3 regions of the Paenibacillus sp. FSL K6-2393 genome follow, and region 2 is predicted to be linked to each of the others. Evidence: riboswitches for the same ligand, from Rfam matches in the RefSeq annotation. Region 2 holds a riboswitch; each other region holds the start of a gene.
What was found. Region 2 has a riboswitch for cyclic di-AMP ahead of MHI14_RS27160 (3D domain-containing protein). Riboswitches for the same ligand answer to the same signal wherever they lie in the genome.

Region 1 (4,205 bases), on a different contig from region 2:
GGTGGCCCATTTGCCATACTGGGTAAAAAACTGCAAAATTTCCTGCCCTGTAGCGAAGCCGGCTCCGACAACCGTTCCGATGTATGTAAATGCGATCTGCAGCACCCGAAATGCCTGTTTCATGTGTTTCCCCTCTCAGGCCCCTGTTTAGTTTGGACATGCGGGTACCATGGTACAAGGTATGCTTGACCCACGAAAGTCATGACAATCGATAATGAGCTTTGGCTTGAATTGCGTCCCAAGGAAAGCGCCCAGGCAATTTCGCTTGAACTTATAGATAGATATATGATACTTTTACCTCATAGGATAGGCTTGGGAGGTCAAATCATGGAATTATTGAAACAACGAATTTTACAAGAAGGTGTGGTTATCTCGGATCAAGTATTAAAGCTGGATGGTCTGTTGAACCACCAGATTGATCCTGCATTAACGATGGAGATGGGACGTGAGTTCGCTGCCCGTTTTCGTGAAAGTGGAGTAACTCGGGTAATCACGGTAGAATCCTCAGGGATTCCGGTTGCGTTTGCCGCAGCCTATGAACTTGGGGTGCCACTTGTATTCGCCCGTCGCAAAAAAACACTTCTGGCTGATCCTGATGCTTACTGTGAACGTGTACCGTCCTTTACCAAAGGAATTGTAACTGACATTATGGTATCCCGCGAGTTCATTCATGAGAATGACCGTATTTTGTTCATTGATGATATCATTGCCAATGGCGATGCCGCTCGTGGCGTCATCAAAATTATCGAGCGTTCCGGTGCGGAACTTGTCGGATTCGGCGTTGTGGTCGAGAAAAGTTTTCAGGCAGGGGCACGCACGATTCGTGAACAGGGTATTCCGGTGGAAGCCTTGGTACGCATTCGTTCCCTGAACGATGGTACGGTACAATTTGACGATAACGAAATGTGACATTTTAAAGGAATAGGGCCTATTTTTTGAACTATGCCTTTGCATGACCGCCGATTTCATTTATAATGGGGTTATGTTAGGGAGAGGAGGCAACACCATGGGGAACCAACCGGCAACAGAACAATTTTTCAATGATAAGCTGGCGGAATCGAAAGTTCATTTTGAACGTGCCCTGGATTGTAAACATACGGAATTCGATGACCTTTATCCCTATATGATTGAACATCCTCAATTTTTCTGGTACAAACGCTATGTTGCCTGGTCAGAATTACTGACGATTGTAGGCTTGTGCGAAGAGTTGTCCTTCTCTTGGAAAGAACAATTTACACCGCATCAAGTGGAGTACCTTGAAGAACGTGTGATGTCCGCCAAAGTGCTTGATTTTTGGTTCGAGAAGAACGACAGCAAAGAGCACGCGCAGCGGTAACTTTCAGTCGGGACATAATTTCGAATGACATGACAGTCCAATACAGTCACGTGAGACCTAAATGACATTTCATTTAGGTCTCTTTTTGTAAATAAATTTGGAATATAGGAGCCATGAAGATGATCAGTGATACAGAACTGGACGCCCTGCGTCTGTCAGGTGAGAAAGTAAGAGTAGTACGGGACGAGCTGGAATCTAACGATGTAACCGGGATTGTTGTTGCCTGGGATGGCGAGCAGGTACTTATCCGTCGTCAGAATCGACGTGTCGTTAAGCTGGATCGCAGTTACAAATATCAGCTGTTCAGTGAGCCGCGCCAGAGTCCACTTAGTGAGTAACAGCTTATAATTATGGCAGAGCCATGAGCGTTAAATGTTTGGAATTACCATGATTTCTTGGCATAATTGACTCACTCGGGAGAGAAGATAGGTACAGTGAGGAAGATCTGTAACTATAGCCGAGAGGGTGTGCTACAAGCCATGACATTGATGAATGATAAAGTTCATGCCTACAAGGATCAGATTGGAGCATTAAGCGATGTACTGCCAGGTGTGGTGAAGTCATATCATGAGTTTACGGGAGAATGCTTCCAACCAGGCGTGATTGATGCCAAGACAAAACAGCTAATTGCACTTGGCATTGGATTATTCGCCAACAATGAGGTATGTACCTTCTACCATGTAGAAGAAGCACGTGCCAAGGGTGCAACAGATCAGGAGATTATGGAGACCGTAGCCGTGGCCGGAGCTGTTGGAGGAGGACATGCCCTGTCTCAGGGTGCGATGCGAGTGCAGAAGGCGCTGCATTAGTAAGCAATGCAACATACATTTTAAGTACAAAAAAGGCATCCGGTTAATAACCGATGCCTTTTTGTATGTGAATTACATTTTACCTAACATTTTATCATACATAAACTGTCCAGTTACCCGACGTGCTGTTACATAGCGGTCATTGAAGTATGGATTCGATAACTTCGTGATGCTTACACCTTTACTGCTGGAGGCATGAGCGAATTGTCCGCCGCCGATATATACACCTGTATGTGAAATGCCTTTGCCTGTTGTATTAAAGAACACCAGATCACCTGTCCGAACATTGCTTTTGGCTACCGGAGTACCTGCTTTGGCTTGCTGCTGAGAAGTACGTGGCAATTCAATGCTGTATTTGTTGAAAAGATATCTCATAAAACCAGAACAGTCGAAGCCGGCTACAGTCGTGCCACCCCATTTGTAAGGAATACCTGTCATGTTGTTCACTACGGAGTTGATACTGCTTGCCTCTGTGCTTGTTGCCCCGGATGTAAATAATACAGCTGCTCCAAAAATGGAGATAATCAGTTTTTTCAAAATCAATGTTCTCCCTTCGATGCCTACGGAGTTAGCTAAGGGTTCGGTAGAAGGTTCCCTATATTTCCTATGTATAAGAATAATTCACCCAAATTGGTTCCCCCGTTTTCAAACATGAAACTCGGCAATGAATAATTAAGTTTTTGTAACTATTTGAAACTATATTGCATAAATGCGTAATTGTCAAACCCATTTAAAACCCTTCGTAATACCTCAATGTTAGCGGAATTAAGGTTTTTATATGAAAGAAGGGATTAAGTTTGGGTATCATTCATGACAAAAACGTCATTATTGATTCGTTTAAGACGAATTTGGATAAATAAATAGGTTTGTCATGAGTTAAAAGAACTATTCCGTTATGTAGAATTAGAGAGATTATATTCATTAAGTTGCATATATTGACAAAAATCGATTTTTTGCATATTATCTGATTATCCAATCCACATATTGGATTAAAATTGATTTTATTATGCGATAAATACAAATAAAGGAGGTTTGGGGACGCTTATCATAGGTAAAGTAGAAGTGGCAGATTTATAAAAACGAACATAGGAGAGTGTTACATTTGAAAGCGAAGAAAATAATTACTTTTGTCCTGGCATGTACGATGGTGTTCTCAGCAGTTGGAATGGCAGTTCTCCCTGTAGGGACGGTATCTGCTGCGGATGCATCGGGTACTACAGCGAGTATTTCTGATATTTTGAAGAACCAGCTGCCAGATGGAGGTTGGAGAAAAGATTATAAACAGACAAGTGGAGAGTGGGCGAAGTCCACGATAGACAACAAGGCTACATACTCAGAAATTAGAAGATTGGCGAAGGAATTTAAAAAGACGAATGATCCGCGATACTCCACAGCTGCAATCAAAGGAATTAACTTTTTGATCAACATGCAGTATTCAAACGGAGGATGGCCACAGGTCTACCAAAGCTCCGGATATCACAAGCACATTACCTATAATGATGATGCCATGATTAATGTAATGATCATGCTGGATGAAGTAGCAGCCCGCAAAGGTGATTTTTCATTTATCGACAGCACACTTGCTAACCGCAGTAAAAATTCAGTTGCCAAAGGTGTGGAGGCGATTCTGAATACACAAGTCGTTTCAGGTGGTAAGCTGACAGCATGGGGACAACAACATGATTCCAGTTCCCTTAAACCAGCGAGCGCAAGAATCTACGAAGTGCCATCGCTGACAGCTGGAGAGAGTGTAACGATTGTTAAATTTCTAAAAACCAGACCTGCTAACGCTAAAATTACCGCATCCATTAAAGGAGCTGAGGCTTGGTTTAACAAGGTGAAAATTACGGGTTACAAGTATGAAAGAGCTAATGGAGACAGTAAAATTATCGCAGATTCCAAAGCTGCACCAATTTGGGCACGCTTCTATGAGATCGGAACGGATAAACCAATCTTTATTGGTCGTGACGGGGTAGTTAAATACAAATTAAGTGATATTGATAAAGAAAGAAGAGGCGGTTATGCCTGGTATGGCAACTGGCCTTCCAAGCTGTAATTTG
Region 2 (4,205 bases):
AACACTCATACAACATGGTTTTCAATTCCGCTTCATGATTGATCCACTCCCTCAACTATTTGAAGGAGAATTATCCGTAGATGAATATTTGCAGTTGGATGAAGCATTAATTCAGACGGCATTTACGCAGTGGCGCAAGGAGGACGATACTGTTCTGAGTGAGTTATGCGAACGTTTTATGGATCGCAAGTTATATAAGTATGTAGAGCTTGAACAGGTCGACTTGACAATGATGGAAGAGATTCGGGAAGCTTTTGTACAGGCTGGTCTCGATCCCGAATATGATCTTGAAATTGATTTTCCTTCGGATAATCCGTATGATGTGTTTCGTCCGGATGAATCCACAGATAAGCAGATTCTTCTTCTGGATCGACAGGACAATTTACGTGAGTTGTCAGAAGTATCTGACATTGTCCGTTCCATCAGTGGGCTTCACCGAGGGAAACATCATTTGTATTACCCGCAAAACAAGGTGGATGCGATTATTCACGAATTACCGTCACATATACGCCCCTATTTCTTGTAATCGTGTGGGTATAATCCGATGAAGAATTTCGATATCAAAACACTTTCTAAAAGAGCTATTTTTCATGATACAGTAATCTGCTTTAATGGGGAGTATATGTAGATCGACATAATTTTGTAAATGCAAGCAGGTAGAATGGGTACAATCAGCAATATATAGATCAGAATATCCGTATATCTTCTATATATTGTAGTTGTGAAGAAACAAACGTAATGATGTAATACACAGATACCCAAAATGTTTTATGTATGAGTCATTGAATTATTGAATTTTACAAATTGAATTTTGAAAAAGAAGATAGTCGTTATTTCGACATGAAGGGAGATACAAACATGATGCTGTTCGACACACATACACATCTGGATGCACCACAATTCGACGAGGACCGCGAGGACATGATTCAGCGTGCTGTGGATGCAGGAGTTGGTCGCATGATCAACATTGGCTTTAACCGGGAGACGATTCCAACTACGATGAAACTCGCTGAAACATATGACTTTATCTATGCAGCTGTAGGGTGGCATCCAGTAGATGCGATCACTATGCAGGAGGGTGATTTGGAGTGGATTGCATCTTTATGCAAGCATGAAAAAGTGGTTGCGATCGGTGAGATTGGATTGGATTATCACTGGGATACTTCACCGAAGGAAATACAGCATCGCGTATTACGACAACAAATTGCTTTGGCTCGTGAAGTGAACATGCCAATTGTCATTCATAATCGGGATGCACATGAGGATATCATAAGAATTTTGCGTGAAGAGAAAGCGGGTGAAGTTGGTGGTGTGATGCACTCGTTCTCGGGCAGCTGGGAAACAGCGAAAAGTTGTCTCGATATGGGCTTCCATCTCTCCTTCGGAGGACCGATCACATTCAAAAATGCAAAGCAGCCCAAAGAGGTACTGGAGAAGGTTCCTATGGACCGGTTTTTCATTGAAACAGATGCTCCATATTTGACACCTCACCCTTATCGTGGGAAACGAAATGAGACAGCGCATGTACGTCTGGTTGCAGAGGCAGCTGCGGAAATTAAAGGCATTTCGGTGGAGGAAATTGCTGCAATAACAACCAAAAATGCCATGGAACGATTTGGAATTCGTTAAAAAAACGAGCAAATGAGGTGAAAAAGGCAGGTAAGCGGAGTTAATTTGCCCTTTGATTCAAATAAATCAAGAATATTACAATATTTTAACCAAATATTCAGAAAAACGTACTTGATCAACGCTTTACAACATGCATCAAAACAGGATATCATCTTTTCAGTGAATTGTTGTGCGGAAAATTGGACAGATGTTCGGGGGATGAACAAAGGGACACTTTCCGATGAAACAACATTACTTTCATGAATCAGTCTCGCTGAGTCTCCGTTAACGGAGAGCGGGGGAACCAATAGGGCTTAAACATCGGTGTATTTGGCCGATGCGCAACGTTCGCTGACCCAAAAGCAGCGAAGGGAACTGCGAAGCCGTATTTGATTTCTTCTTTGGGTCTCGGGGTGAATTCAAGGGCGTCCGCCATGAGCGGGTGACCCAAGATAGGGCGGCTCTCTTTCGCCCGAACCCGACAGCTAACCTCGCAAGCGGAAAAAGAGAGGCAACCTCGTGCATGAATTTCCGATATTCAAAATCATTCGGAAGCCACGAAAGAGTTCCTCTTACACTCTTTCTTTGGCTTTTTTGTTTTTGAATAAAAGAAATATTGTCATCATACGGTAGGTATTCAGGAGGATGACATCATGTTGCGAAGATTGATTCATGGTGCAGAACCGGATTATGTTGGTCCGATCTGTGTTCTGTAGAAAATTTGGTATAGTCACGTCAAAGACATCATGCATTACTTTAGACGGCGAGGCTATGAAGGAGGACGGAGAAGTGGGCACATTCCAACCAGAAGAGACCCATGAGTCACGATCATCCAGTAAGTCTTTCGCGTTGCGGTGGAAGCATGAGAACATGCGTCAAATGGCATTGATCGCGATTTTCTCAATTGCGCTTACAATCATGATCTTGTTAGTCGTTTACGGTCAGGCCGGGAAACAAATTTCACTGGTTATTGATGGCAAGGCTCAGGTGGTAGAGACTCGTACAGGAATGCTTCAGGAAATGCTGGAGGAGCAGTCGATCACAGTCAGCCCTCACGATAAGGTATCCATGTCCATGAATGGGGCGATTACAGATGGAGACCGAATCGTTATTGAGCGGGCCGTTCCAGTTAACATTACGGCAGACGGAGACACCAAGACTCTGTATACAACCGATTCATCGGTAGAAGATGCAATTCAAAAATCAGGTATTCAAGTTGAGAGTAATGATAAAGTGTATCCGGCGCTTGGCACTGCGATCAAAGCGGAGATGAAGATCCGTGTAGTGCGCGTAACAAAGCGTACAGTGGATGTAGAGCAACCGATCGCTTACAAAGTCATTAAAACGGCTGACCCTAGCTTGTACAAAGGGGATAACCGTGTCGTTGTGAACGGCAAAGAAGGCACAATTGTGCAGCATATCGAAAAGGTATTTCAGGATGGAGAATTGGTCTCCAAAAAAATGGTCGGCAAATCTGTCGCGAATAATCGTGTAGATAAAGTGATCGCTGTCGGCACCAAAGCAAAACCGGTCGTGAAAGAACCTGAGATTCAGACCGTATCGGCTCAAACTTCAACAACCAAAAAGGCTACAACAACGAACTCGAAGAAAACATCTGCCTCGGGCAGCAAAGTGATTACCGTATCCGGGACTTCTTTTAAATACTCTAAAGTACTTAAAAATGTATCCATGACTGCCTACTCTTCCGAAGAGCCGGGCATTGGTACTAAAACAGCTTCCGGTACTCGTGTAACGGAAGGGCGCACCATTGCGGTTGATCCCAAAGTCATTCCAATTGGCTGGTGGGTATATATCGAAGGTCTGGGATTCCGTCGTGCGGAAGATACAGGCGGTGCCATCAAAGGCAATAAAATTGATGTATATTATGACAGTGTGAAGCATGCCCTGAATTTTGGACGTAAAAAAGGCAAGACGGTCTACGTGATCGGTCCGGTGAAGCCGGAAGCGAACTAAAATCGTTTTACTTTGAAATGGGAATGCTATAAAATAGTTGCATGAATGATTCATGCGGAATATGCGGCGGAGGAGTCTGAATTCAGTCTCCCCCGCCGTTTGGCAGAGAAGAGGATATTCCTCTTCTTTTTGCGTTAGAAAGGAAGAAATGGAACATGATAAAAGAAGTCATTGTGGTGGAAGGCCGTGACGATACGGTAGCTATCCGTCGGGCCGTTGAAGCCGATACAATAGAAACAGGTGGATCAGCCATCAACCAACGCATTCTGAAGCGGATTGCGCTTGCTCAGGAGAGACGGGGAGTCATTGTACTGACAGATCCGGATCATGCTGGCGAACGCATTCGTAAAATTATTGCGAATAAGGTCCCTGGCTGTAAACATGCCTTCATTCCGGAGGCCGATGCAACACGCAAAGGTGACATTGGGGTGGAGAATGCCTCACCGGAGGCGATCCGTCATGCTCTGGCGCGTGTACATACTTCATACGAAGGTGCTCCGAGCCTGATCGATTGGGAGGACCTGATCGCGGCAGGACTTATTGTGCATCCGCAGGCTGCTGCACGTCGCATGGAGATGGGCAATCTGCTGGGCATCGGTTATTGTAACGGGAAGCAGTTCCAC
Region 3 (4,205 bases), on a different contig from region 2:
GAGTATTCCAGGAGCGAAGCTTACTGCGCTTGATAAAATCTCGGATATCGTGCTTCAACTGCAAACAAAACGCATTGACGCGGCAATCGTTGAAGATACCGTTGCTGCAGGTTATCTGGACGATATCATTGGACTTGCTGCTGCTGTTCCGGACGAAGAGCAAGCAGAAGCGGCAATCGGGATTCGTAAAGGTAATACCGAGCTGCTGGCTGCAGTAAATGGAACACTGGAACGATTGAAAAGTGAAGATAAAATCAATCAGATGGTGACGGACGCCAGCCTCTTGATGGCGGATAAAGCGAACAAATCACAGAATATTTTCCAAGTATTCTGGGAGTACAAAAGTTTCTATGCTACAGGAGTAGGATACACACTTCTGTTGTCCGCACTGGGTGTTATCTTCGGTGTAATTATTGGATTGATCATCTGTTTGTTCCGTCTGCATGACGCTGCAATCTTGCGCTGGATTGGTACAGCTTACGTTGAAGTGATTCGTGGCACACCGATGCTGGTACAATTAATGATTATTTACTATGGTTTTTCTCTGAGCTTTGGCATTAACTTTACTGCACTTCAGGCAGGTATCATTACACTTTCAATCAATAGTGGTGCCTATCTGGCGGAGATTTTCCGTGCAGGTATCCAAGGTGTGGATCGTGGTCAGTTGGAGGCAGCGCGTTCCCTCGGAATGGGCAGAGGTGCAGCAATGCGTTACATTATATTGCCACAAGCCTTCAAAGCTGTATTACCAGCGATCGGTAATGAATTTATAACTATCATCAAAGAATCCTCCATTATCTCAGTTATCGGTATGGTGGATATTATGTATCAGGCAAGTGTAGTCAAAAACATTACGTATCAAGGCTTGAGTCCATTTTTGATTGCAGCAGCCATCTACTTTGTAATGACGTTCATTTTGTCCAAGCTGCTGGGACGACTGGAAAGGAAGTTGAGTGCAAGTGATAGACGTTAGACAATTACACAAATCTTATGGAAATAACGATGTGCTTAAAGGCATTAACGTGACAATTGGCAAAGGTGAGGTTGTCGTAGTCATCGGCCCTTCCGGTTCAGGTAAAAGTACTTTCTTACGTTGTCTGAATCTGTTGGAACAGCCTACCTCGGGTGAGATTGATTTTGAAGGCGTGTCAATCACTGATCCGAAGCACAACATTAATGCAACTCGGGAAAAAATGGGCATGGTGTTCCAGCATTTCAACCTGTTCCCACACAAAACGGTACAGCAAAACATCACGATTGCTCCAATTAAAGTGAAGAAACAATCCACTCAGGAAGCGGAGAAAATTGCTGCTGGATTGCTTAACACGGTGGGCTTGTACGATAAAAAAGATACATTCCCGAATCAGCTGTCTGGTGGACAGAAGCAGCGGATCGCCATTGCTAGAGCATTGGCCATGCAGCCGCATGTGATGCTGTTTGACGAGCCTACTTCGGCACTGGACCCCGAGATGGTCGGTGAAGTGTTGGATGTCATGAAACGTCTTGCAGAAGGCGGGATGACGATGGTCATCGTAACACATGAGATGGGTTTTGCACGTGAAGTGGGAGACCGGATCCTGTTCATGGATGGCGGGGTTATTGTAGAAGAGGGAACACCTGATGAGGTGTTTGGAGCACCAAAAAATTCACGTACACGTGATTTTCTTGCGAAAGTACTCTAAACGAAGTGATCAAATAGCGTTACTGACTTCGAGTCGGTAACGCTATTTTTTATGGATAATAATCACGTATGAATTCGAAAAAGTAACTATTCTGTTACCAAATGTAAAGTATCGGATCTCCCAACTTTTCTAAAGTATCCAGTATTCTTAATTATGCTTACATGCTAAAAAACCATTTGGTAAGAATTACTACAAGTTCAGGTTACAAAATTGTGATATATTGAACTCTGCCGAAACTTCCGGACAGGGAGTGCGGGGGATGTAACGATGCAGATTGTGCAGGGGGAAGATCTACAGCACACTGCTTGGGGTGAATTAGGGGTACATAACGTTTTAAATGTAATGAAGAACCTATAGGGTGGGCTCCTCATCCGAATCCGACAACTAACTTCGCAGGCACAATGAGGGAGGAAGACCATGATTAACAAGAAACGTATAGCCAAAACAGCAGTAGCATTATTGACAACAGCAATGCTCATACAAGCCGTTCCGGCTCACGCCGATTCAGTTCATGTGGCCAAAGAAGGGGATACCTTCTACACCTTATCAAAACAATATGGAGTAGCAATGAACACGTTGGTTAAAGCAAATAACGACATTTCACCTTACAATATTTATGGTGGTTTGAAAATTACGATTCCCGGTAAGGCAAACAATGTAGCTGCCGCGGCGACGGAGAGCAAGACCCAAGCCAAAACGGTTACCACAGCAAGCTTGGACGTTAACGCAGATAACAAAGTGGTTCAAGCCTGGGGTAAAACATTTGATTACAGCAAAGCTGTGAACGTGAAAGCAACGGCATACTCTGCAGATCCGTCTGAAAATGGAGGATGGGGTGCAGTCGATTATTTCGGAAATGACCTTGAACTGGGTACGATTGCAGTTGATCCAAGTGTAATTCCACTCGGAACCAAAGTACTGGTAACTGGTCATAGCCATCCAGGATTGCCAAAACAGGCTTTTGTAGCCACAGCGCGTGATGTGGGCGGTGCAATCAAGGGTCACCGGATTGATATCTTTATCCCGGGTAGCAAACAGTCCGTAAGCACATTTGGATTTCAGGATATCGAGCTGTACATTCTTAAGTAGAAAGTAAATTACATCTAACGAATTCAAACAGGGTGTCTGCCAGTCGCTAATTTGCGATTGAACAGCACCCTTTTAATATTGCATTTATTTGCTATCGCAGTCATCTTAATCTTTGGCCTTTGGCAATCCCAACATCTCGTCCAAGGTGACCAGTTCATACCCCCGGTTACGCATTTCTTCAATTATTTCAGGCAATGCCTCAATCGTACCGTTCAGGTTAGATCCCACACCGCCTCCTGCATGTTGCAGAACGATGGAGCCAGGTTTCACGGCAGATAGGATGTTATCCTTCACCTCTTCCTTGGAGAGGCCTTTCCAGTCCAGTGAGTCAACGTTCCAGTTTACAATGCTATAGTGTTGTCTAGCAGCCCATTGCAGCTGTTCTTCATTAATGTCTCCATAAGGTGGCCGAATTATCTTGGGCGTATATCCCGCCAAATGTCGAATAATATCCCCGGTATGTAAAATTTGTTTGCGAAAGGCATTCATCGACAGCTTACTGAATTCAGGATGATTGTAGCTGTGATTACCAACCATATGCCCTGCCTTAACGATGCGTTTCACCAGATCCGGATGTTTCTCAGCACGACTACCCACGATGAAGAATGTAGCTCTGACATTGTATTTCTTCAATACATCCAGCACTTGTGGAGTAAACCGTGGATCAGGTACATCATCAAAAGTCAGTGCAACCTTCTTTGTTGAAGGACCATTGGTTTTGAACGTATCGGCATATTTTTGACGTAACTGTCCCAATGTCAGTTGTTCTTCTTCCGCAGAATCTGAACCTGATACTGATTCACTTGACGGGCTTGAAACATCCCGCGATGAAACTGGAGCATGATATCCTCCGAGAAAAATAACGATAACCATCAGCATAATGAGGCGTACGCGCATAATAACGGCCTCCTTTTCCAAAATGACGTTCTCCTTGGTATGCCCGGGGGTTTCATAAAATATGCGTAGTGTGAGAAGTTTCATTGCGGATTTAGCTTATGACAGCCATAATTCCTCCATATATAACATATAGAAAAGGATAGGTGGATAGGATATGAGTACATATGATTTGAAATCCATACGTTTACAGGTGATTGAAGCAGGAGAGGATAAGGTTTTTCTCGTTACCGGAGGAAAGGCGCATATTGGCGCCGTAGCCACGTTCTACGTGGATCATGAGCGCGTCAGCGGGACGACGGTACATATTCCTGGGCATAAGGAACAAGAACTGTGTGAGCGGCTTGCCAGAAAGGCTGCCCTGCAGCTGAAAGTAACCGTTACGGTGATCATGGGTATCCATTTTGATTCCATCACGCGGATGCAGATCGACGAAATCGTGCAGACTGCAGAGAGGCTGATGGAGGATCATCTGAACAAAGATAAACGATCTTCCTGACATAAGAGCCATCGAATGTTTTGATTTTATTTGCTAAAATT

Region 1: linked by a shared signal. The riboswitch ahead of MHI14_RS20625 (C40 family peptidase) and the one ahead of MHI14_RS27160 (3D domain-containing protein) in region 2 are both predicted to bind cyclic di-AMP.
Region 3: linked by a shared signal. The riboswitch ahead of MHI14_RS13145 (3D domain-containing protein) and the one ahead of MHI14_RS27160 (3D domain-containing protein) in region 2 are both predicted to bind cyclic di-AMP.

The regions. Positions count from the first base shown of each region.
Region 1 covers NZ_JBBOCU010000001.1:4,693,585-4,697,789, reverse strand. Annotated here, with positions in the region: gene MHI14_RS20650 (YkvI family membrane protein) at 1-123, opposite strand, end outside; gene MHI14_RS20645 (xanthine phosphoribosyltransferase) at 328-909, shown strand; gene MHI14_RS20640 (hypothetical protein) at 1,007-1,336, shown strand; gene MHI14_RS20635 (hypothetical protein) at 1,456-1,674, shown strand; gene MHI14_RS20630 (carboxymuconolactone decarboxylase family protein) at 1,816-2,145, shown strand; gene MHI14_RS20625 (C40 family peptidase) at 2,218-2,682, opposite strand; cyclic di-AMP (ydaO/yuaA leader) riboswitch at 2,688-2,819, opposite strand; gene pelA (pectate lyase) at 3,248-4,201, shown strand.
Region 2 covers NZ_JBBOCU010000002.1:13,855-18,059, forward strand. Annotated here, with positions in the region: gene MHI14_RS27150 (HD domain-containing protein) at 1-526, shown strand, start outside; gene MHI14_RS27155 (TatD family hydrolase) at 859-1,629, shown strand; cyclic di-AMP (ydaO/yuaA leader) riboswitch at 1,871-2,124, shown strand; gene MHI14_RS27160 (3D domain-containing protein) at 2,398-3,582, shown strand; gene rnmV (ribonuclease M5) at 3,738-4,205, shown strand, end outside.
Region 3 covers NZ_JBBOCU010000001.1:2,971,620-2,975,824, forward strand. Annotated here, with positions in the region: gene MHI14_RS13135 (ABC transporter substrate-binding protein/permease) at 1-973, shown strand, start outside; gene MHI14_RS13140 (amino acid ABC transporter ATP-binding protein) at 960-1,682, shown strand; cyclic di-AMP (ydaO/yuaA leader) riboswitch at 1,901-2,097, shown strand; gene MHI14_RS13145 (3D domain-containing protein) at 2,100-2,771, shown strand; gene MHI14_RS13150 (polysaccharide deacetylase family protein) at 2,877-3,668, opposite strand; gene lpdD (prenylated flavin chaperone LpdD) at 3,823-4,164, shown strand.